Regions from separate parts of the Mesorhizobium sp. PL10 genome, predicted to be linked through region 2. Evidence: predicted binding sites of a transcription regulator. Region 2 holds the regulator's gene; each other region holds the start of a gene.
The links. The regulator LexA, encoded in region 2, represses DNA repair genes until DNA is damaged. The targets are predictions, from matches to a motif close to TGTTCNNNNTGTGTTCNG.
Positions count from the first base shown of each region.

Region 1 (7,625 bases), on a different contig from region 2:
GCGCTCTTTCTTGGTCGGCCGGCCGCTGCCGGCCTCGCGCAACGCGGGAATGGCATCGGCGACAGCCTCGCCTTTGGGCGCAGGCGGCGGTGACAGATCCTCATAGAGCGTGCGCGCTTCCTCGGCGGGGCCGCGTCGCACACCGGTGCCGAGCACCTTCCAGACGGAGATGCGGCGCTCGAGCGTGATGGTCAAAACGTCGCCTGGTTTGACCAGATCCGATGCCTGCGCTGCTTTGTCGCTGTTAACGCGCACGCGTCCGGCGATCACCAGCTTGGCCGCCAGCGAGCGCGATTTTACCGCGCGCGAAAAGAACAGCCATTTGTCGATGCGCTGACGACCTTCAGCAACCATCGCAGCGCGCCTGAGCCTACTTCTTCAGCTGATCGCGCAAGGCGGCGAGCTTGGCGAAGGGCGAATCCGGATCGAAGCGCACGGGACGCTCCTCGCGCGGCTTGGGCTGGAAGGCCGGCTTGCCGCCTTGCGAGCCGCCCTTGCCTTCCGACCTGCCGCCTTTCCAGTCTGGGCGGCCTTCGCGACGCTCGCCTTGCAGCTTGCCGTCGCGGCGCTGTTCGCCTTCGGCCTGCGGCTTGGGCTTGAACTTCGAACGGTCGAAGCGCGGCTTGGCAGCACCGTCGCGCTGGTCGCGCCGGCCCTGATAGGCCGGCCGTTCGCCGGTTGCGGGCTGTCCGCCGGCAGCGTCGGCAGGCGCATCGGTGCGGGCAGCCTGGCCGTTGCGCGGACGATTGTCCTGGCGGTTTTCGTGCCGATGGCGTGGGCGCTGCTCAAAACGGCCCTGCCGCCACAGCAATATCGGCTTTGGTTCTTCAGCCTCTGGCGCGGCTTCGCCGGCAGCAGCTTCCGCCACGGCCGCTTCGGCTGGGGTCACTTCGGCTGTAACTGAGGTTTCGGCGGCGGGTTCTGGCGATGCGGCCTCGACGGCTTCCGCTTCCGCCTCGACCGCTGCAGGCGGAACTTCGGCAACTTCCGCTTCTGGCTCAACTGCGGGTTCCGCAGGTGTTTCAGCCGCGGCTTCCGCCGCCAGAGATGTCTCGTCCGTAACTTCGGCAGGCGGCTGAGCGTCTTCAACAGCCTCCGCTGCCACTTCGGCAACGGGCTCCTCAGCTGTAACCTTAGTGACGGCAGTCGGTTCAGAACCGTCGACCGGCGCTTGGGCGACAGCGTCAGTTGCGGTGGCTTCCGCCGCCTTGGCCTGTTCGGCCTTTGCAGCCTCGTCCGCTGCCAGCTTGGCCGCTGCGGCTTCCCGCGCTGCATTGTCCTGCGCTTCCAGCCGCGCCTTCACCTCTGCGGGCGGTTTCGGCTCGGCGCGGTAGCCGAGACCCTTTAGGATCTCTTCCATGTCGTCGGCGGTTGCGCCCAGGATCGACATCATCGGCGGCGTCACCATGAAAGACTGTCCGTCATAGGCGCCGTCCGGGCGCTGTCCGAGGCCGGGCTTCCAGTTGGTCGCCGGGCGGATCAGGTCGGCCAGCCGTTCCAGAATGTCGATGCGCACGGCGCGGCGGCCGAGATTGCGGTAGCCGGCGAGCTTGTAGAAAGTCTTGTCGAAAGCCGGGTCGATGACCACTGAGGTGCGGCCCGAGGCCAGCGCGTGCACCACGTCGCCGAAGCCAGGCTTGTCCTTGCCGTCGTTCTTCAGCGCCCACAAAAGTGTGATCAGCCCGGCCGGAGCAGGCTTGATCAGCGCCGGCACGAAGACATGGTAGGCGCCGAAGCGCACGCCGAGCCGACGCAAGGCGGCGCGTCCCTCCTGATCGAGCGACTTCATCTCCTCGGCGATGTCGCGGCGGTTGATGAGGCCGAAATGTTCGACGAGCTGGAAGGCGATGCCGCGGCCGATGCCGGTGATCTGCTCGGCATTCTTCAAGTCGACCAACGGCTTCAGCAGGGATTCGATCTGGAAATTGACGAAACGCTCGGCGCGCGCGGCGACCTTGTCGCGGGCCGGGCCGGTCAGCTGCTCATCGGCCAGAAGCACCAGGCGCGGCTTCAGCGCGTCTTCGCCCGCAACCAGCGTGCCGATCGGTGCGCCGATCCAGCGCAGCGTGCCGTCGGAGCCGAGCGCGAGGTCGCCATTGGCGCAGGCGCCGAAACGGTCGGCGCGCGCCTCGAACTCGGCGGCCAGTGCTTTTTGCGCCGCCGTGCGCACGGCCTTGGCGTCTTCGCCGCCAGCGCTCTGGTCGGCGGTGAAGCGGAACCCTTGCAACTCGCCGACATGATGGCCTTCGACAAGGACGGTTCCGGTAGGACTGATTTCGGCTTCAGGCATTGTATTTTCTCTAAGGCGCCGCATGAGGACGGAAGTCCTGCGGTCTACAAACCGTTTCGTCAACCGCTCATGCAGCGCATCCGACAATCTGTCTTCGATTTCGCGCGTCTTTTCCTGCCAGTGTGCCTGATCGGCCAGCCAGCCCGGCCGGTTGGACACGAATGTCCAGGTGCGGATCTGGGCAATCCGGTGCGACAGCGTATCGATATCGCCTTCGGTCGTGTCGGCCCTGCGCACTTGCTCGGCCATGTAGTTCTCGTCGACATGGCCGTGTTTGGCGAGGTCCGTATAGATCGAGGCGATCAGGTCGGAGTGCTGGGCAGGTGCGATCTTTCGGTAATCGGGCAGCGCACAGGCTTCCCACAGCAGCGCCACGCGCTTGGCATTGGTGGCGAGCGCGCGGATGTCCTCATCGCGGGAGAGATGTTCGAGCGCCTGCGCATCGACCGCCGGCAGCGCCCGTGTCAGGCCTTCGACCGGTGCGTTGGTCTCGATCGAGCGCTTCAGCGCATCGAGGTTGGCGAAATCGAAATGCGCGGTGCGCCATTGCAGCACCTTCACCGGATCGAATTCATGGCCTTCGATGCGCTTGACCAGGTCCTCGTCCAGCGGATCGACCTGGCCGGTGACGCCGAAGGTGCCATCGCGCAGATGCCGGCCGGCGCGGCCGGCAATCTGGCCGAGCTCGGCCGCCGTCAGATTGCGGTACTGGTAGCCGTCGAATTTGCGGTTCTGGGCAAAGGCGACATGGTCGAGATCGAGATTGAGACCCATGCCGATGGCGTCGGTGGCAACGAGATAGTCGACATCGCCCGCCTGGAACATTGCCACCTGGGCGTTGCGGGTGCGTGGGCTGAGGGCGCCCAGCACGACGGCGGCGCCGCCTTGCTGTCGGCGGATCAGTTCGCCGATGGCATAGACCTCGTCGGCGGAGAAGGCGACGATCGCCGTGCGCCGGGGCAGCCGGGTCAGCTTCTTCGAGCCGGCATAGGCCAGGTGTGACAGCCGAGGCCGCGTCACCACAGAGACGCCCTTCAACAGCCGTTGCAGGATGCCGTGCATGGTGGCCGCGCCAAGCAACAGCGTCTCCTGGCGGCCACGCAGGTGCAGGATGCGGTCGGTGAAGATGTGGCCGCGTTCGAGGTCACCGGCAAGCTGCACCTCGTCGATGGCGACGAAGGCAGCGTCGGTTTCGCGCGGCATGGCCTCGACGGTACAGACCGAATATTTCGCGCCGGGCGGCTGGATCTTTTCCTCGCCGGTGATCAGCGCCACTTTGTGGGCGCCGACCTTTTCGCAGACGCGGGCGTAGACTTCTCGCGCCAGAAGGCGGAGCGGCAGGCCGATGATGCCGCTCTCATGCGCGACCATTCGCTCGATGGCGAGATGGGTCTTGCCGGTGTTGGTCGGCCCCAGCACGGCGGTCACGTCGCGGCCCGACAGGATCAGCGGCTCGGTGTGTTTCGGCTGGATGTTCATCGGCCCGGAAATGAGGCTTTCTGCATCGTGTTGTCGGGAGCGCGCCTCGCATGGCGCGTATGACAGGCGACACATAGGGACTTCGGGCGCGAAGCGAAAGCGGAATGTTCCGGCCGGCAGTTCTGGAGTTTCTTTCTAGCCCCGGATTCTCTTCCGATTAACAGTTGGAACGAGTCTGGAACGAAACGGCGACGAATCAGTGACTCCAGCAGATTCAGCTTTTGTTCACGGCTACATGTGGATTTTGTAACCGGGAGTCTCACCACATGCTGAATCCCTGAAACTGGCCCGATTCATGCAAGGCGAGCGTTCGCGTTAACCTTCGTCGGCGAAGCCTCGTCGCGCTCCAATCGGTCGCCGTCAAGGTTATGAAATTATTGACTTTTCCTAACCGGCCTTAACCATTTGGCTGGTGGGCTTGGGTCTTCGTCGTTAACGTTCCGGTCAAAGCCGGAACGAATCGGCGACGAATTGGCGATGTGGGGATTTTCCCGTTTTGTTCACCCCAACATGTTGTGTTATGCACAGCTTGTCCACCGAGAATTCACAGCTTGTGACGCGGGTTTCGCACAGGCGGAGCCAGAGCTGTTAATCTTTGCGTGCCGGAACAGCACAAGTGATCAGCTTACAGTCGTCGGCCTGGCCGACTTTCAGGCCGCCGCCGCTCCGGTGACGTAGCGCTGCAAGGTCGGGCCGATGCTGGTGATGATTTCATCATGCGACAGGGCAACGACCGGTGGAAGCTGCAGCAGATAGCGGCAGGTCGCCAGGCCAAGCAATTGGCTGGCGACAAGTCCGGCGCGTCGGCCGGCGTCGGCAGGGTCGCCGAACGCCGCAACGACCGGTCTCACCTGCGTAGCGAAGATCTCCCTAACTTTGTCGGCGGCAAATTCGTTCGATGCTGCTGAACGCAGCAGGATGACCATGCCGGTGGCGTTGACTGAGCCTTCCCATGTTCGAAGGAAGCGTCGGATAATTGCATCACCGATCGAGCTTTCGTCGGTCACTTGGGTTGCCGGCAGTTGCAGGTCGAACAGCGCTGCCCTGGCGAACAGTTCATCCTTGCTGTGGAAGTAGCGGATCACCATTGCCGGATCGATCGACGCGCGTGCGGCGATGTCACGGATCGAGGCGCCATCATAGCCATGCTCGGCGAAAAGCTGTCTGGCGGCGTCCAGGATTTGTGCGCGGGTACGGTCGGATTTGCTGGGTTTCTTAGGCTGATTCGTAATCATGAGAATTCATATGCCAACGACTGTTGACAAATTCAAGCGCTCAAACTAAAAGTCACCAAGCGTTGACAAATGGAGCCAGAAAATGCTGCCCGATACCACCGAAGTCCTGATCATTGGCGCCGGCCCAACTGGCCTTGGGCTGTCAATTGCTTTGCATCAGGCAGGCGTCGACCATGTGCTGGTCGACCGTCTCGCCGAAGGCCTCAACACCTCACGCGCCGGCGTGATCCATGCGCAGACGCTGGAAACACTGAAGCCACTCGGCGTCACCGGGCGCCTGGTCGAACTCGGATTGAAGCTCGACAATTTTGCCATCCGCGACCGCGACCGGACGCTGGTCAATCTCAACTTCGCCGGTCTGCCCACAGCATATCCCTATGTGCTGATGATCCCGCAGAACCTGACCGAGAAGGTGCTGGCCGAACGCATTGCTGCACTGGGTGGCAGGATCCATCGCGGCGTCGAGGCGAAAGGGGTAACGCAGGATAAGGACGGAGCACGTGTTACTCTTGTCCAGAACGGACGTGAAAGCACGATCGCGGCACGCTACGTCGTCGGTGGAGACGGCATGCATAGCGTGGTCCGCGACGCTGCGGGCATCGGCTTCGACGGTGAGGCCTATGACGGGTCCTTTGTTCTCGCCGACGTCCGCCTCGACTGGCCGCTCGGCCCGACGGAAGTCTCGCTGCTGTTCTCGCCGGGCGGGCTGGTCGTCGTCGCGCCGCTGCCGGACGGGTCCTACCGCATCGTCGCGACCATGGATGAGGCGCCGGAGCGGCCTGGCATCGCGGACGTCCAGGCGCTGCTGGACAGCCGTGGCCCTTCCGCCAGCAAGGCGCGGGTTCTCGATCTAAGCTGGAGCACGCGCTTCCGCGTCCATCACCGCATCGCCAAATCCTATCGCAAGGGGAACCTGTTCGTGATGGGCGATGCCGCCCATGTGCACAGCCCGGCCGGTGGTCAGGGGATGAACACCGGACTGATCGATGCCGTGGTGCTGGGAGAACTGCTTGGCGATGTGATCAACGGCATCCGCCCTGAAAGCGAGCTCGACCTCTACGAGACGCTTCGCCGCCCGGCGGCGAAGGAGGTGATCGAACTGGCCGGCCGGCTTACCGGCATGGCGCTGACGCGCACCCCGTTGAGGCGCTTCCTGCGTAACCTCGTGCTTGGTTTCGTCAACATCAACCCGATCGCCAAGCGCAGGATTTCGCTGAAGCTGTCAGGTCTCAGCAGGGCCGATATGGCGAGGCTGCCGGCGCCGAAGCAGCCCGGCATGCGCAAGCCGTCGGCGAAGCGCGAGTTCAAGCTGGTCGCCTGAACCGACACGCATCACGCTCTAAACAAAAGTACCGGCGAAGACGCCGGCACTTTGCGCTCGGGCCGTGCGATTCGGTCAGACGAAGTACTGGCCGCCATTGGCGGTGATGGTTGAGCCGGTGATGAAACCGGCGTCTTCGGAGGCGAGGAAGACGACGCAACGCGCGATCTCTTCCGGTTCGCCGAGGCGGCCGACAGGGATCTGCGGGATGATGCGTTCGTTGAGCACCTTCTCGTCGATCGCCTTGACCATCTCGGTGGCGATGTAGCCTGGGCAGATGACGTTGACGGTGATGCCCGCGCGGGCACCTTCCTGCGCCAGCGCCTTGGAGAAGCCGATGTCGCCGGCCTTGGCGGCGGAATAGTTGACCTGGCCGGCCTGGCCCTTCTGGCCATTAATCGAGGAAATGCTGATGACGCGGCCGAACTTGCGGTCGCGCATGCCGCCCCACAGCGGGTGAGTCATGTTGAAGACGCCGGAGAGGTTGGTGTCGATGACTTCCTTCCACTGCTCGCGCGTCAGCTTGTGGAACATGGCGTCGCGGGTGATGCCGGCATTGTTGACCAGCACCGAGACCGGGCCGAGATCGGCCTCGACCTGCTTGATCCCGGCGGCGCAGGAATCGTAGTCGGCGACCGACCATTTGTAGGTCTTGATGCCGGTTTCGGCGCTGAATTTCTTCGCCGCCTCGTCATTGCCGGCATAGTTGGCGGCAACGGAATAGCCGGCGTTCTTCAAAGCGATCGAGATCGCAGCACCTATGCCGCGCGAGCCGCCGGTGACGATTGCTGTTTTGGACATGTGTTCTCCTCCCGTTGGTCGGAGGAGCGAATAGGGAATAGCGAATAGCGAGTAGGGATTTGATCTCCCGTCGCGCCGACGCAGTTCTCCCCTATTCGCTACTCCCTATTCGCTATTCAGATTGCTTCCACGCACAGCGCCACGCCCATGCCGCCGCCGATGCAGAGCGTGGCGAGGCCTTTCTTGGCGCCGCGGCGGCGCATCTCGAAGACCAGCGTGTTGAAGACGCGCGCGCCCGAGGCGCCGATCGGATGGCCGATGGCGATCGCGCCGCCATTGACATTGACGATGGACGTATCCCAGCCCATGCCCTTGTTGACCGCGCAGGCCTGTGCGGCGAAGGCCTCATTGGCCTCGACGAGGTCGAGATCCTTGACCGACCAGCCGGCCTTCTCCAGTGCCCGCTTCGAAGCGGGAATAGGTCCGGTGCCCATGATCGCGGGATCGACACCGGCGGTCGCCCAGGACGCGATGCGCACCAGCGGGGTGATGCCGCGCC
Region 1 is NZ_JBSKBR010000001.1:201,280-208,904, forward strand. It holds gene ACWGTO_RS00980 (RNA-binding S4 domain-containing protein) at 1-354, opposite strand, end outside; gene ACWGTO_RS00985 (helicase-related protein) at 371-3,769, opposite strand; gene ACWGTO_RS00990 (TetR/AcrR family transcriptional regulator) at 4,420-5,004, opposite strand; gene ACWGTO_RS00995 (FAD-dependent oxidoreductase) at 5,087-6,325, shown strand; gene phbB (acetoacetyl-CoA reductase) at 6,401-7,126, opposite strand; gene ACWGTO_RS01005 (acetyl-CoA C-acetyltransferase) at 7,243-7,625, opposite strand, start outside.
Region 1: the regulator LexA is predicted to act here: its motif matches at 3,935-3,952, upstream of ACWGTO_RS00985 (helicase-related protein).

Region 2 (7,625 bases):
GGCGGCCGGGGTCATTGTCTATTTCTCGCTGGCCAGCGAGCCAGGCTTTGCCCAGCCAATCGCCATTGTGGCGTTGGCGACATACTGTGCTGTCGCCACGCGATCCTGGCAAAGGACGCATCTGTGCTGCATGGCTACGATGCTATGCGCGTTGGGCGTGGTTGCCGCCAAGGTCGAGACCTGGCGCGCCGGAACGCAGATGCTGGGCTCCGAGATCCAGACACGGTTGACCGGGCGCGTTGTCAGTCTTGAAGACATGGAGAACGGCCGCGTCAGGCTGACGCTCGACGTGATTTCCACCGCTCACCCCAAGCTGCGCTACGCGCCGGAGCGGGTCAGGCTCTCGGCGCGTAGGATTCCGTCCGATATGACGGCAGGCTCCCTGGTGACCGGCTATGCCAGGCTGTTGCCGCCGACGGGTCCGGTGCGGCCTGAGAGCTACGATTTCTCCTTCGACAGCTATTTCAGCGGCATCGGCGGCAGCGGCTTCTTTCTCGGCAATCCCAAAACCATCGCCGCGCAGGAACCGCCGCGACTGACTGCACGGCTCTCTTCCGCGATTGAGAATGCGCGCGAAAACATTGCCGATCATATCAGGGGCAAGATCGGCGGGGCCGAAGGCGAGATTGCCGCAGCGCTCATTGTCGGCGTGCGCGCCGGCATTCCGGACGAGGTCAACGAAGCGATGCGGCGCACCGGCATCTACCACATCATCTCCATTTCGGGTCTGCACATGGCGCTGGTCGCCGGCACCATCATGGCGTTGCTGCGTGGCGCCTTCGCACTGTTTCCCGATTTCTCCTCGCGCCGGCCGGTGAAGAAATATGCGGCCGCCGTGGCACTCGTCTCGATCGCCGCCTATCTCGTCATTTCAGGCATCGTGGTCGCCGCAGAGCGCAGCTTCATCATGCTGGCGGTGATGCTCATCGCAGTGCTGTTCGATCGTGCCGCGCTCACCATGCGCAACCTGGCAATCTCGGCCATCGCCGTCATCCTGGTGTCGCCGCATGAGGTTGTCGGCCCGAGCTTTCAGATGTCGTTTGCCGCCACCGCCGCCCTTGTCGGCGCCTATGCCGGCTGGGCCGACTACCGCGCCGACAAAGTGAGAACGCCGCCGGCAAAGCGCTCCCTTGTCGGTTTTCTGTCGCAAAGATTCTTGGCTGGCATGGGCGGCCTCGCCATGACCTCGATCATTGCCGGCAGCGCCACGTTGCTGTTCGCGATCTGGCATTTCCAGCGCGTGTCGCCGCTCAGTCTGCTCGCCAATCTCATTGTGATGCCGATCGTATCGCTGGTTGTCATGCCATTCGGAGTGCTCAGTGCGCTGGCCATGCCGTTCGGCGCGGACGGGCCATTCCTCTATGTGATGGGCAAGGGCCTGACGGCAATGATCGCGATCTCTGCCTGGATCTCCGAGCGTTCGCCGCTCGATGCCGTCGGCCTGATCTCCATCCAGTCCGTGTTGCTGGCAACGGTCGCACTGGTCATCGCAACCATGGCCACAACCTGGCTGAGGCTGGCGGCCGTACCTTTCGCGCTGGCTGGTCTGTTGACGGTGCCGCAGGTGCACACGCCCGATGTGCTCATTTCCGAGGATGCGCATCTGGTGGCTGTGCCGATCGGTGGCGGCGAGCTCGCTCTCAACCGGGACCGCGCAAACGAATTCACCACCGACAACTGGAAACGGGCGCTGATGGCCGAGACCATCATTCAGCCCGAGACATTTGAGACGGGAGACAGGCGGTTCGATCTCGATCCGCTCGACCTGCCGCCCGGCTCACCCTTCTACTGCACAGGCGATCTCTGCATTGCCCGGCACCCGTCCGGAGCCATTGTCGCGCTTGCAAAAGACCGCAAAACAGCCCGGCCAGCCTGCGCTTTCGCGAGCCTGATCGTCATCGACGACGCCACCGCCTACAATCCGTGCCGCGACCCGTTGGTTCTGGTCGTGACCAAGAAGCAGCTTGCCCGCGATGGTAGTGCCGCCGTCTTCTTCGATCCGCAATCGGCCGCGACAGCCCCAACCATTCGCTTCGCCGTCGACAAACCCTACCGTCCCTGGCACGAGCAACGCCACTTCTCACGCGAAGCACGCGGCCTGCCGCCTTACAAGCAGCGCGAAAAGTACAAACCTAAACCGGCTCAGTAACGCCTGATCAGCCCGACCAGTTTGCCCTGCACCTTGACCCGATCCGGTCCGAAGATGCGGGTCTCATAGGCCGGATTGGCGGCTTCCAGCGCGATCGAGGCGCCCTTGCGGCGAAAGCGTTTCAGTGTCGCTTCCTCGTCGTCGACCAGCGCCACGATGATCTCGCCGGGGCTGGCGGTGTCGGCATTGCGGATGATGACGGTGTCGCCGTCGAAAATGCCGGCCTCGATCATCGAGTCGCCCTTGACCTCGAGCGCGTAGTGTTCGCCGCCCATGATCATGTCGGGCGGCACCGAGATCGAATGCGTCTGGTGCTGGATGGCGTCGATCGGCACACCGGCGGCGATCCGGCCCATAACCGGGATCGACACCGCCGAAACCGCGTCGTCATTGCCGGCAGACATCGAACGCGAGGGCGAGGCCGGCTTGATCTGGCGGCCGAGACCCCCCTGGTTCTGACCGAGGCTGCCCTGGATAACGCTTGGTGAGAACTTTTTCGCCGCATTGAGGCCGGGTGCAATCGAGTCTGGCAGCCGCAGCACTTCCAGCGCGCGCGCCCGGTTCGGCAGCCGGCGAATGAAACCGCGCTCCTCCAGCGCCGTGATCAGGCGGTGAATGCCGGACTTGGAAGCGAGATCGAGCGCCTCCTTCATCTCGTCGAAAGACGGCGGGATTCCGCTCTCCTTCAGGCGTTCATGAATGAACATCAGGAGTTCATGTTGTTTGCGCGTCAGCATCGCGGCCCCCCACGGGTTCTGAAACCAGAATCAGAAAAAACAAACCCAGAACAAACACTATCTGTTCCAGTTGTGTTCCGCAACCTTTTAAAGTTTAATGAATGTGTTGACGTTTTGTTCAGCGTAACATCAGCACGCTGCAGGCGGCGCCCGCGGCGGCGGCTGGAGCGAAGGGCTCGCGCACGATCAAGCCGTTGGCGTCGGCCAGCATTCGCAGCATCGACGAATCCTGGATGCCGAACGGCGTTGCGACAAGTGCGCCGGCTTCTTCCGTGATCACGGCGCGCACGTAGTCCTGCCTGAGATCGTTGGCCGGCATCGCGGCGCCGAGCTGCGCCTGCCGCATATCCTGCCGATGGGCGCGGCCACCCAGCTGCGCCAAAAGCGGTTTCAGGAACAGTTGCGAGCAGACCAGGCTCGCCACCGGGTTGCCGGGCAGGCCGATGCATCTGATGTCGCCGAGACGCCCGAACATCAGCGGCTTGCCCGGGCGCATGGCAAGCTTCCAGAAATCGAGCTTCATGCCTTCGCCGGTAAGCACGTCGTGCACAAGGTCGTGGTCGCCGACCGAAGCTCCGCCGAGCGTGACGATGACGTCGGCCTTTGCCGCGACTGCCTTCTGCACCAGTGCTGCAATCGCCTCCCTACGGTCGGCCGCGATACCGAGATCGAGAGCGCGCGCGCCGACCGATTGCGCGGCGGCCGCGACGCCATAGGCGTTGGACGAGATGATCTGGTCGGGGCCAAGCGCGCTGCCCGGCGGCAGCAACTCGTCGCCGGTGGCGATGATGGCGACTAGCGGCCGTTGCACCACATTCACCATCGGATGGTTGGCCGATGCCGCCAGCGAAAGTGCGGCCGGATCGAGCACGCGGCCTTTCTCCAGCAGGACGTCACCTTGCGCAAAATCCAACCCGCGGCGGCGGATGTTGCGTTCCTTTGCCGTCGGCTCGGTGACCTCGACCTGGCCACCGCCGAGATCCCTGACATTTTCCTGGATGACGATGGTGTCTGCGCCTTCAGGCAGCGGCGCGCCCGTGAAGATGCGCACGGCCTCACCCTTGCCGACAGTGCCGTCAAAGCCGCGCCCGGCAGGCGCCATTCCGATTACAGAAAGCCGCGCCGGGGCGGATGCCACATCCTGCGCCCGGGCCGCATAGCCGTCCATGGCGGACGCGTTGAAAGGCGGCTGGGTGCGCAGCGCTACGACTGACTCCGCCAGCACCCGGCCGGCCGCATCCGCCAGCGCGACGCTTTCACCCCGCAGCGCCGCAGCGCCGTCGAGGAGGCGTTGAAGCGCCTCGGCGACCGGAACCAGCGCCATTTACGAACCCGCCTTGTAGTCGCCGGACTTGCCGCCGGTCTTTTCCACCAGCCTGATGCCGGAGATGACCATGGCGCGGTCGGCCGCCTTGGCCATGTCGTAGATCGTCAGGCAGGCCACCGATGCAGCGGTCAGCGCCTCCATCTCGACGCCCGTCTTGCCGGTGACGCGGGCGAGCGCGGTGACCCTTAGGCCGGGCAAAGCGGGATCCGGCTCGATGTCGATCGACACCTTGGTCAACAGCAGCGGATGGCAGAGCGGAATCAGCTCATGCGTCTTCTTGGCCGCCATGATGCCGGCGATGCGCGCTGTGCCCAGCACATCGCCCTTCTTGGCGTCGCCATCGAGGATCATCTTCAGGGTTTCAGGCCGCATCGAGACAAAGCCCTCGGCGATTGCCGTGCGCGTCGTCTCGTCCTTGCCGCCGACATCGACCATGTTGGCCTCGCCCTTGGCGCCGAGATGGGTGAGGGCGGCTGTCATCGTCAGGCTACCTCGGCTGTCGCCTTGCCTGTCAAAAGCAGGCGCGTTGCCGCGGCGACATCCTCTTGCCGCATCAGGCCTTCGCCGACAAGGAAGGTTTCGATGCCGGTCTTTTGCATCCTGAGGCAATCGTCGTGGGTGAAAATGCCGCTTTCGCTGACCAGCAATCGGCCGCCCGGCACCATCGACGCCAGCCGCTCCGAGGTTTCAAGGCTGGTCTCGAATGTTCTCAGATTGCGGTTGTTGATGCCAATCAGCTGCGACGACAGTTTTACCGCGCGCTGCGTCTCGGCCTCGTCATGCACCTCGATCAGCGCATCCATGCCGAGTTCGAATGCGGTCGCTTCCAGTTCGCTCGCCAAGGCATCGTCGACGCTGGCCATGATGATCAGGATGGCATCGGCGCCCCAGGCGCGTGCCTCGTAGACCTGATAGGGGTCGAACAGGAAATCCTTGCGCAGCGCGGGAAGCGACACCGCCTTGCGCGCGTTGGTGAGAAATTCCGGCGCGCCCTGGAAGGATGGCGCATCGGTCAGCACCGAAAGACAGGCGGCGCCGCCTTTCTCATAGGCCCGGGCCAGCGCCGGCGGGTCGAAATCGGCGCGGATCAAGCCTTTGGACGGGCTCGCCTTCTTGATTTCGGCGATCAGCCCGAAACTGCCCGATCTGCGCTTCGCCTCAAGCGCCTTGAGAAAGCCGCGCGGCGCGTCCGCGTCCTTGGCCCGCGCCTTGATCTCGGCCAGCGGTATCTTCGCCTTTGCCGTCGCGATCTCGTCGCGCTTGTAGGCCTCGATCTTGCGCAGAATGTCAGCCACGGTCCTATCCGTTCGAAATCTCGACCAGCCTGTCGAGCACGCCCAGCGCCCGGCCGCTGTCGATGGCTTGTGCCGCCGCCGCCATGCCGTCGGCCAGCGTCGTTGCCTTGCCCGCCACCACCATACCGGCGCCGGCATTCATCAGCACCGTGTCGCGATAGGCCCCGGTAGCGCCGCCCAGCATGTCGCGCAATGCCTTGGCGTTGTAGGCGGCATCGCCGCCGCGCAACTCGTCCTTGGTGTGGCGCTGCAAACCCACCGCTTCCGGGATGAGCGTAAAATGGCGGATCTCGCCGCCGGCAAGTTCCGCAACTTGCGTCTCGCCGGTAGTGGTGATCTCGTCATAGCCGTCGCCATGGACGACCCAGGCATGCTCTGTGCCCAGCGCCTTCAATGTCTCGGCCACCGGCACGATCCATTCCGGCAGGAACACGCCGACCATCTGCCGGTTGACGCCAGCCGGATTGGACAGCGGGCCGAGCAGGTTGAAGATGGTGCGGGTACCGAGTTCGACGCGGGTCGGGCCGACATGCTTCATCGCAGGATGATGCGCCGGCGCGAACATGAAGCCGACGCCGGCCTCATGGATGCAGCGTCCGATCACGTCCGGCGGGATATCGATCTTGACGCCGAGCGCAACCAGCACGTCGGCGGCGCCCGTCAGCGAGGACAGGCCGCGATTGCCATGCTTGGCCACCGGCACGCCGCAGCCGGCGATGACGAAGGCCGAAGCCGTCGAGATGTTGACGGAGTGCGAGTTGTCGCCGCCGGTGCCGACGATGTCGATGGCGCCTTCAGGGGCTTCGACGCGCAGCATCTTGGCGCGCATGGTGGCGACAGCGCCGGAAATCTCGCTCACCGTCTCGCCGCGCACGCGCAGCGCCATCAGGAAGCCGCCGATCTGGCCAGGCGTCGCGTCGCCCGACATGATGATGTCGAAGGCTTCGCGCGCTTCGTCAAAGGTCAGCGCGGTCCCGGTGGCGACCTTGGCGATATGGATCTTCAGGGCGCTCATGGGGCCAAGACATTCATTGGGTTAAGGCGTTCATTGAGCCAAGGCCTGGGCAACGGCGGCCTGGTCGACGCTGACGGCGTACTGCGTCTGCAGCTGCGCCACCAACTGGTCGAGCAGATCGTCGGACATGCCTTGCGTGAAGGATTTCTGGGCATCGTCGGGCACCGAACTGGCATCGGCTCCGGCCGGCTCGAACACTTCGGCCACCTTGAACAGAATCTGGCCTTCGCCGGTGGGCGAGGGGATCAGCCCGGTGCCGCCTTCGCCGACGCCGAACATCGCTGCCGCGCCGTCCTTGCCGAAATCGACATCGTCGGCCTCGCGCTTCACACCGCGCTTGGTCTGCTTTTCAAGTTTCAGTTCGCCGGCGATGACGTCAAGCGTGGTGCCGGCCTTGAGGCGTTTGTCGAGCTCATCGGCCTTGGCGGTCAGCCGCTTGGTTGTTTCCTCTGTCGTCCAGTCCGCCACCACCCGCTGGCGAACCTCGTCCAGCGTGCGGTCGCGCGCCGGCGTGATCGATGTCAGCTCGTAGAACACGAAGCCATTGTTGGTCGTGGTCAGGGCCTCGTTCTCGGTGTTGGGTTCGGCCTCGAACACCGCCTTGATCAGGTCCGGCGATGCCGGCAGGTCCTTGATGACGGTTCCGTCCGGCTTGAGGCCGGTGCGGTCGATGGCGTCGACGGTGACGTCCTTGAGCTTCAGCTTGGCGGCGGCTTCGGCCAGCGTGCTGCCGGCGGCGCGGGTGTCTTCGTAGTTGTCGTGCACGTCGAGCAGGATGCGGCTTGCTTCGCCCAGTGCCAGATCCTTGCGGATCTGGTCTGACACTTCGGCCAGCGGCTTCACCACCTCGGGCTTGATATCGGTGACGCGCAAAAGCACAGGGCCGAACGTACCCTGGACGACCGGGCTGACTTCGTTGACGGCAAGCGCGAATGCGGCATCGGCGACTGCCTTGTCGCTGATCTTGTCCTTGGAGAGCGTGCCAAGCAACGTGTCGGCCTGGGTCTTTCCCTGCGCGATAACGATCTTGTCGAAGGTGGCGCCCGTCTTCAGCGAATCGGATGCTGCCTTGGCGGCATCCAGCGTCGGAAACACCAGCTGT
Region 2 is NZ_JBSKBR010000006.1:85,556-93,180, forward strand. It holds gene ACWGTO_RS11775 (ComEC/Rec2 family competence protein) at 1-2,149, shown strand, start outside; gene lexA (transcriptional repressor LexA) at 2,143-2,886, opposite strand; gene ACWGTO_RS11785 (molybdopterin molybdotransferase MoeA) at 3,005-4,210, opposite strand; gene moaC (cyclic pyranopterin monophosphate synthase MoaC) at 4,211-4,693, opposite strand; gene trpC (indole-3-glycerol phosphate synthase TrpC) at 4,696-5,508, opposite strand; gene trpD (anthranilate phosphoribosyltransferase) at 5,513-6,523, opposite strand; gene ACWGTO_RS11805 (peptidyl-prolyl cis-trans isomerase) at 6,554-7,625, opposite strand, start outside.

Region 3 (7,625 bases), on a different contig from region 2:
CCGGTCCCGGCGCGATTTCGGCGACCGTGCTTCTGTCCGGCTCGTTCCAGGGTTTTGCCGCTCAGGCGGCGCTGGTCGGCATCATTTTCGTCTGCCTTGCCATCACCTATCTGGTGTTCGTGCTGTCGGAACGCATCGACCGCATCCTCGGCCAGACAGGCCGCTCGATCCTCACCCGCCTGCTCGGCGTCATCCTGGCGGCGCTCGCGGTGCAATTCGTGGCGGATGGCATCAAGGCGCTGATGGCGGGGTGAACGGCAGGCCCTACTGCCTACTTCACCGCCGTATCGACGACCTCAAAATCGTGGGTGATGACGGCGGTCTTGGCCAGCATGGCGGAGGCCGAGCAGTATTTTTCGATCGACAGGTTGATCGCGCGCTGGACCTTGTCGTGCGCCAGCGCGCGGCCCGTGACAGTGAAATGCATGTGGATGCGGGTGAAGACTTTTGGGTCGCTTTCGGCGCGGTCGGCGTCGAGCTCGACGGTGCAATCCTCGATCGCCTCGCGGCCTTTTTCGAGGATGTGGACGACATCATAGGCCGAGCAGCCGCCAGTGCCGATCAGCACCAGCTCCATCGGGCTTGGGCCTGGCGTCTTGCCCTCGGGACCGGAGGCGGTTCCAAGCACGAGCTTGTGGCCGCTGCCGGACTCGCCGACGAAAGTGCGCTCTTCGACCCACTTGATCCGTGCTTTCACAGCAATCTTCCTTCTAGAAATGCGTCACTGGCCGAACACGACCGCATGCATGATGCGCCCTGGCAGCAGAGTGAACACGCCGGCGCCGATCAACGCGAAAACGTAGAGCGAAATCATGACCCTGCGATGTTTGGCGACGCGATGTATATGCGCGTGCCAGACCGCCAGCGGCACGGTGATCAACACGATGATCGACAAGAGGTGGATCGGGCTGAACGGGCCGATGAGGCGGATCTGCTGGATCCAGAAACTGGAGATGGCGATGACCAGCATCAGCGCCGCCCAGGCATAGCCCATCGCGCGGTGGCGCGTCGTGCCTTTCGGCAGCGCCAATTGGGCGCCGCCGATAACCAACGCGGCAAGGGCCGCGAAAGCGTGCCAGGGAATGGGAGGGGGCGCCGACAGAAGCGGTCCGAGCGACATTGCGCCCTCTCCTCAGATGCTATCGCTCAACGCTCAGAACGGGATTTCGTCGTCCAGTTCGCGCGACGAACCGCCGCCACCGCCGCCGCCTCTGGAACCGCCGCCGCCACCGCCGCGGTTGAAGCTTTCATTGGGGCCCGACTGGCCGAAATCCGAACCACGGCTCGCACTGCTGCCACCGGCATAGTTGCCGACCTGGCCGCTGCCCTCGCCGCGTGAATCGAGCATCTGCAGCTCACCGCGGAATTTCTGCAGCACGACTTCCGTCGTGTATTTGTCGGCGCCGGTCTGGTCCTGCCATTTGCGTGTCTGCAGCTGGCCTTCGACGTAAACCTTCATGCCCTTCTTCAGATATTGCTCGGCGACCTTGGCGATCTGGTCATTGAAAATGACGACGTTGTGCCACTCGGTCTTTTCCTTGCGCTCGCCGGAATTCTTGTCGCGCCAGCTTTCCGACGTGGCGATGCGGATGTTGACGACCGGATCACCGGAATTCAGGCGGCGGATTTCGGGGTCCGCGCCGAGGTTTCCGACCAGAATGACCTTGTTGACGCTACCCGCCATGACACTTCTCCGCGCTCATCCGAAACAAATTTCAAGTCGCTCACCTTACAGCCTGCGAGCCGCCCATGCCCGCAAAGGCTGGCTTTTCCCACAAGGTTTTTGTTCTTTTTTTGTTCTATTCCTGCCGCCCCCTTCTGTCAAGGAACGTCAACAAGAGGTAGGGTATGCGCCTGAAATTGCGACCATGCGGGATCGAAAGGCTGTGGCGAATGAAGGTCATTGCGCATCTGGACCAGCCGCGCGAGCAATGGCGGGCCGGCGTGGAGACCCGCATGCAGGTTTCCGCCAGCAATGGAGCCCGCCAGCTTTGCATGTTCGAACAATGGGTTCAGCCGGGCGTCGGGGCTCCGTCACATCGGCACCCGGTCGAGGAGGTGCTGAGCGTCATCGCCGGAACCGCCGAAATGTGGATCGATGACGACCACGTGACGCTGACTGCCGGACAGTCGCTCCTCATTCCAGCGCAGAGACAACACGGCTTTCGAAATGCCGGCACCGATACGCTTCATATCCATGCCGTGTTGGCGTCGCCAATCTTCGAAGCGACGTTCGAGGGGGCAACCGCGCCGGTGAGGCGCTGGCTTGCAGCGAGCGAATAAAACAGCGCTTGCCAAATCGATAAGTATCGACTTATGCTTTTGCCATGATCGAAGCAGAGATTTTTCGCGCCCTCGCCGACCCGACACGGCGTGCCGTCTTTGAACGGCTTGCCGCCGGCGAGATGAGCGTGTCGGAGTTGCGCAGCGGCATGAGCGTGTCGCAGCCGGCGGTGTCGCAGCACCTGGCGGTGCTGCGCGGCGCCGGCCTGGTCAGCGAAAGGCGGTCGGGCCGCAATGCGTACTACCGCACCGATCCGCAAGGGCTCGAGCCGTTGCTCGGCTGGATCGAACGCTACCGCGCATTCTGGCCGGAGCGCATCGAAAGACTGAAGGCCGTTTTGAAGGACATGGACCAATGACCGATGAAAAGCAGGCGCAGACCGCCAAGGATAGCCTCGCCTTCGAATGCGATCTGCCGGACGCACCGGAAAAGGTGTGGCGGGCGCTGACCGTGCCGGAGCTGTTGGCGGCGTGGATGATGCCAAACGACATCAAGCCGGAAACCGGCACCCGCTTTGCCTTTGCCGGACCGGACGCGCCGATCGAGTGCGAAGTGCTCGATGCCGAGCCGGGGCGGTTGCTGCGCTATTCCTGGCGCGAGCGGTCCGAAACCAGAAATGCCAATGGGCTGGACAGCATCGTCACCTTCACGCTTTCCCGCACCGTTTCCGACGGCACGCATCTGCGCATCGTCCATGACGGCTTCGTCCAGGCGGCAACGCCTGCGGTTGCGATGGCGGGCGGCAGTTGCCGGCTTTCGCTCCGCGCAGACAAGCCCACGCTACCTATCGCCGCGAACGCGCCGCGCCTGTTGCTGCGCGCAGCTTGATCTAGAGAAAAACGAACGGAGACAATGGGATGAGCGGCTTTGCCAATCTGGTGCCGATGGTGATCGAGCAATCGAGCCGCGGCGAACGCGCCTTCGACATTTTCTCGCGGCTGCTGCGCGAGCGCATCATCTTTGTCAACGGCGAGATCAATGACGGCATGTCGGCGCTGGTCTGCGCCCAGCTTCTGTCGCTGGAATCGGACAATCCCGACAAGGAGATCTCGCTCTACATCAACTCGCCGGGCGGCGTGGTGAGCAGCGGCTTCGCCATCTACGACACGATGCAATATGTCAGCTGCCCGGTGTCGACGGTGTGCATGGGCTTTGCCGCCTCGATGGCCTCGTTCCTGCTGATGGCGGGAACGCCGGGACGTCGCATCGCCCTGCCCAATGCCAGCATCGTGCTGCATCAGCCCCTGGGTGGATTCCAGGGCCAGGCCTCCGACATCCAGCGCCATGCCGAAGGCATTTTGCGCACCAAGCGGCACATGACCGAGCTCTACGCGCAGCATTGCGGACGCACCTATGAAGAGGTCGAACGCACGCTCGACCGCGATTTCTTCATGACCGCGCGCGAGGCCAAGGACTGGGGCCTCGTTGACCATGTTTTCGACACCCGCAAGCAGGCGGCGGCCTGATCGCCGGATTGAACGCGAGCCGGCGTCGTGTCAATTTCGACGCCGCCGGTCTGGCCTCGCATTGGGCGCGACACTATAGTCCAGCGATGCGCTACCGCCTGAACAGACTGATGACAGCCATCGTGATCACCGCCGTGACCGCGAGCGCGGCTCTTGCCGGGGACAGCACGTCCAAGTCGTCGAAAGGCGCCCTGCCCGGCGTGACCGGCGACTACCGCATTGCCAAGCCGGCGCCGCAGCCCGAGCCCGACGACGTGCTGCCCTCCGGCGAGAACGGCACATTCAAGATCGGCGACACCGATGTCAGGATTTCCGGCAGCATCACTGTCGATGTCGGGGTGGGTGCGAACAAGCCTTCCAACCGATAGGGTGCCGGCGACAGAGCGACCCTCGTCGGCTGCCTCGGTAAGCCGCACAAACAAACAGCCCCGCCGTCGCTTCCGCAAACGGTCGGGGCTTTTTTTGGATTCCAGATCCAACTTGCCGGTAGTGTTATACCGACTTTTGTCTCGGATGCTTCGCGGCATTCAGCCGACGATCCGACTATCCGTCTCTGATTTTGGTGTGATACGGCAGGTCACGGTTTGTCGGGTGGCGAAAACGCTGAACCCTGGCACTTATGCCCGCCGCGGCTCCAACGAGATGTGGAGCCTCAAAGGACTATCCGGTGGCGTCATGCTCCGCTCCTATGTCCGTTGCGACTGTGTCGTCCGAAGCGCAAATCGCAAAACCTGCGGCGTCTCGCAGGCGCCTGTGGGCGGCGAGGCCATCGAAAGACGGCCGGCTTCGTTGACTTCTGGACACTGCGCCCCTGAGTCGGTGACGTCAACCGTTGAATAGCCGGTTACCGAAAAATGTGATCGCCGGGAGCTTACGTCAGGGTCAGTTTTTGAAACACCCTTGTCAGGTTTCTGCACAGCTTTGTCAGGAGCGTGTTCGGCCTTTGTTCTTTCCGCTTGCCCCTGTGGGAGAAAGACGGTTAAACGACTTTGGTCGAGAAGTGTGACGTCTCTCGACGTGGCGGCAAAAATACCTACATAGGGGGTGGCCGGGATAACCCCGCCGATCCCACTGATACCAGACTTGAGGCGGCGACCGGCGATGGCCGACCATAAATACCTTTCCATTCGCGGTGCACGCGAACACAATCTGAAGAATGTCGATCTCGACCTGCCGCGTGACAGCCTGATCGTCATGACCGGCCTGTCGGGCTCCGGCAAATCGTCGCTCGCCTTCGACACCATCTATGCCGAGGGCCAGCGTCGCTATGTCGAGAGCCTGTCGGCCTATGCGCGCCAGTTCCTCGAAATGATGCAGAAGCCTGATGTCGACCAGATCGACGGCCTGTCGCCTGCCATCTCCATCGAGCAGAAGACCACGTCGAAGAACCCGCGCTCGACGGTTGGCACCGTTACCGAGATCTACGACTATATGCGCTTGCTGTTCGCGCGCGTCGGCATCCCCTATTCGCCGGCCACCGGCCTGCCGATCGAGAGCCAGACGGTCAGCCAGATGGTCGACCGGGTGCTGGCGGTCGAGGAAGGCACGCGGCTGTTCCTGCTGGCGCCGATCGTGCGCGGCCGCAAGGGCGAGTACCGCAAGGAACTGCTGGAGCTGCAGAAAAAGGGCTTTCAGCGCGTCAAGGTCGACGGTGTCTTCTACGAGATTGCCGACGTGCCGGCGCTGGACAAGAAATACAAGCACGACATCGACGTCGTCGTCGACCGCATCGTCGTGCGCGGCGATCTGGCGACGCGGCTGGCCGATTCCATCGAAACCGCACTGAAGCTCGCCGAAGGGCTGGCGGTGGCAGAATTCGCCGACCGCCCACTCGACGCCAGCCAGACCGGCGAGGACTCCGTCAACAAGTCGAAGAACGAGACGCATGAGCGCATCCTGTTCTCCGAAAAATTCGCCTGCCCGGTGTCCGGCTTCACCATTCCGGAGATCGAGCCCAGGCTGTTCTCGTTCAACAACCCATTCGGCGCCTGCCCGACCTGCGACGGTCTCGGCAGCCAGCGCGCCATCGACGCCAGCCTGATCGTGCCCGACGAGAACGTCTCGCTGCGCGATGGCGCCGTCAGCCCGTGGGCGAAGTCGACCTCGCCCTATTATGCGCAGACGCTGGAAGCGCTGGGCAAGGCCTACGGCTTCAAGCTCGGCGACAAGTTCAAGGATCTGACCGAAGAGGCAAAGGAAGCCGTGCTGCGCGGCACCGGCGAGCGCGAGGTCACTTTCCAGTATGATGACGGTCTCCGCTCCTACAAGACGACCAAGACGTTCGAAGGTGTCATCCCCAATCTGGAACGGCGCTGGAAGGAAACCGAATCCGCCTGGATGCGCGAGGAGATCGAGCGCTTCATGTCGGCGACGCCCTGCCCCGCCTGCAAAGGCTACCGGCTGAAGCCGGAAGCGCTAGCGGTCAAGATCGCCGGAAAACATATCGGCGAGGTCACCGAGCAGTCGATCCGCAGCGCCGACAAATGGTTCACCGACCTGCCGGCGCAACTGAACGACAAGCAGAACGAGATTGCTGTCAGGGTGCTCAAGGAAATCCGCGACCGGCTGCGCTTCCTCAACGATGTCGGCTTGGACTATCTGACGCTGTCGCGCAATTCGGGCACGCTGTCGGGCGGCGAGAGCCAGCGCATCCGCCTGGCCTCGCAGATCGGCTCCGGCCTCACCGGCGTCCTCTATGTGCTGGACGAGCCGTCGATCGGCCTGCACCAGCGCGACAATGCGCGCCTGCTCGACACGCTGAAGCACCTGCGCGACATCGGCAACACGGTGATCGTCGTCGAGCATGACGAGGACGCCATCCTGCATGCCGACTATGTCGTCGACATGGGGCCGGCCGCCGGCATTCATGGCGGCGAGATCATCGCCCAGGGCACGCCGCAGCAGGTGATGGCCAACCCCAACTCGATCACCGGCAAGTATCTGTCGGGCGCGCTTGAAGTGGCCACGCCTGGTGTCAGGCGCGAGGCGAAGAAGAATCGCCGGCTGAAGATCGTCGGCGCGCGCGGCAACAATCTGAAGAACGTGACCGCCGAAATTCCGCTCGGCACCTTCACCGCCGTCACCGGCGTGTCGGGCGGCGGCAAGTCGACCTTCCTGATCGAGACGCTGTTCAAGGCGGCGTCGCGGCGCATCATGGGCTCGCGCGAACATCCGGCCGACCACGACCGCATCGAGGGCCTCGAGTTCCTCGACAAGGTCATCGACATCGACCAGTCGCCCATCGGCCGCACACCGCGCTCCAATCCGGCCACCTATACCGGCGCCTTCACCCCGATCCGCGACTGGTTCGCCGGCCTGCCAGAGGCCAAGGCGCGCGGGTATCAGCCGGGCAGGTTCTCGTTCAACGTCAAGGGCGGCCGCTGCGAGGCCTGCCAGGGCGACGGCGTCATCAAGATCGAGATGCACTTTTTGCCCGACGTCTACGTCACCTGCGATGTCTGCCACGGCAAGCGCTACAACCGCGAGACGCTCGACGTCGTGTTCAAGGGCAAGTCGATCGCCGACGTTTTGGACATGACGGTCGAGGAAGGCGTCGACTTCTTCGCCGCCGTGCCCGGCGTGCGCGACAAGCTCGACACGCTGAAGCAGGTTGGCCTTGGCTACATCCATATCGGCCAGCAGGCGACGACGCTGTCCGGCGGCGAGGCGCAGCGCATCAAGCTCGCCAAGGAATTGTCGCGCAAGGCGACCGGCAAGACGCTCTACATCCTGGACGAGCCGACCACCGGCCTGCATTTTCACGATGTCGCTAAGCTTTTGGAAGTGCTGCACGAACTGGTCGACCAGGGCAACACGGTGGTGGTCATCGAGCACAATCTCGAAGTGATCAAGACCGCCGACTGGGTGCTCGATCT
Region 3 is NZ_JBSKBR010000010.1:258,029-265,653, reverse strand. It holds gene ACWGTO_RS18660 (MarC family protein) at 1-254, shown strand, start outside; gene ACWGTO_RS18655 (OsmC family protein) at 272-697, opposite strand; gene ACWGTO_RS18650 (DUF2306 domain-containing protein) at 722-1,120, opposite strand; gene ssb (single-stranded DNA-binding protein) at 1,154-1,684, opposite strand; gene ACWGTO_RS18640 (cupin domain-containing protein) at 1,849-2,283, shown strand; gene ACWGTO_RS18635 (ArsR/SmtB family transcription factor) at 2,328-2,642, shown strand; gene ACWGTO_RS18630 (SRPBCC family protein) at 2,639-3,112, shown strand; gene ACWGTO_RS18625 (ATP-dependent Clp protease proteolytic subunit) at 3,142-3,750, shown strand; gene ACWGTO_RS18620 (hypothetical protein) at 3,861-4,118, shown strand; gene uvrA (excinuclease ABC subunit UvrA) at 4,852-7,625, shown strand, end outside.
Region 3: the regulator LexA is predicted to act here: its motif matches at 4,684-4,701, upstream of uvrA (excinuclease ABC subunit UvrA).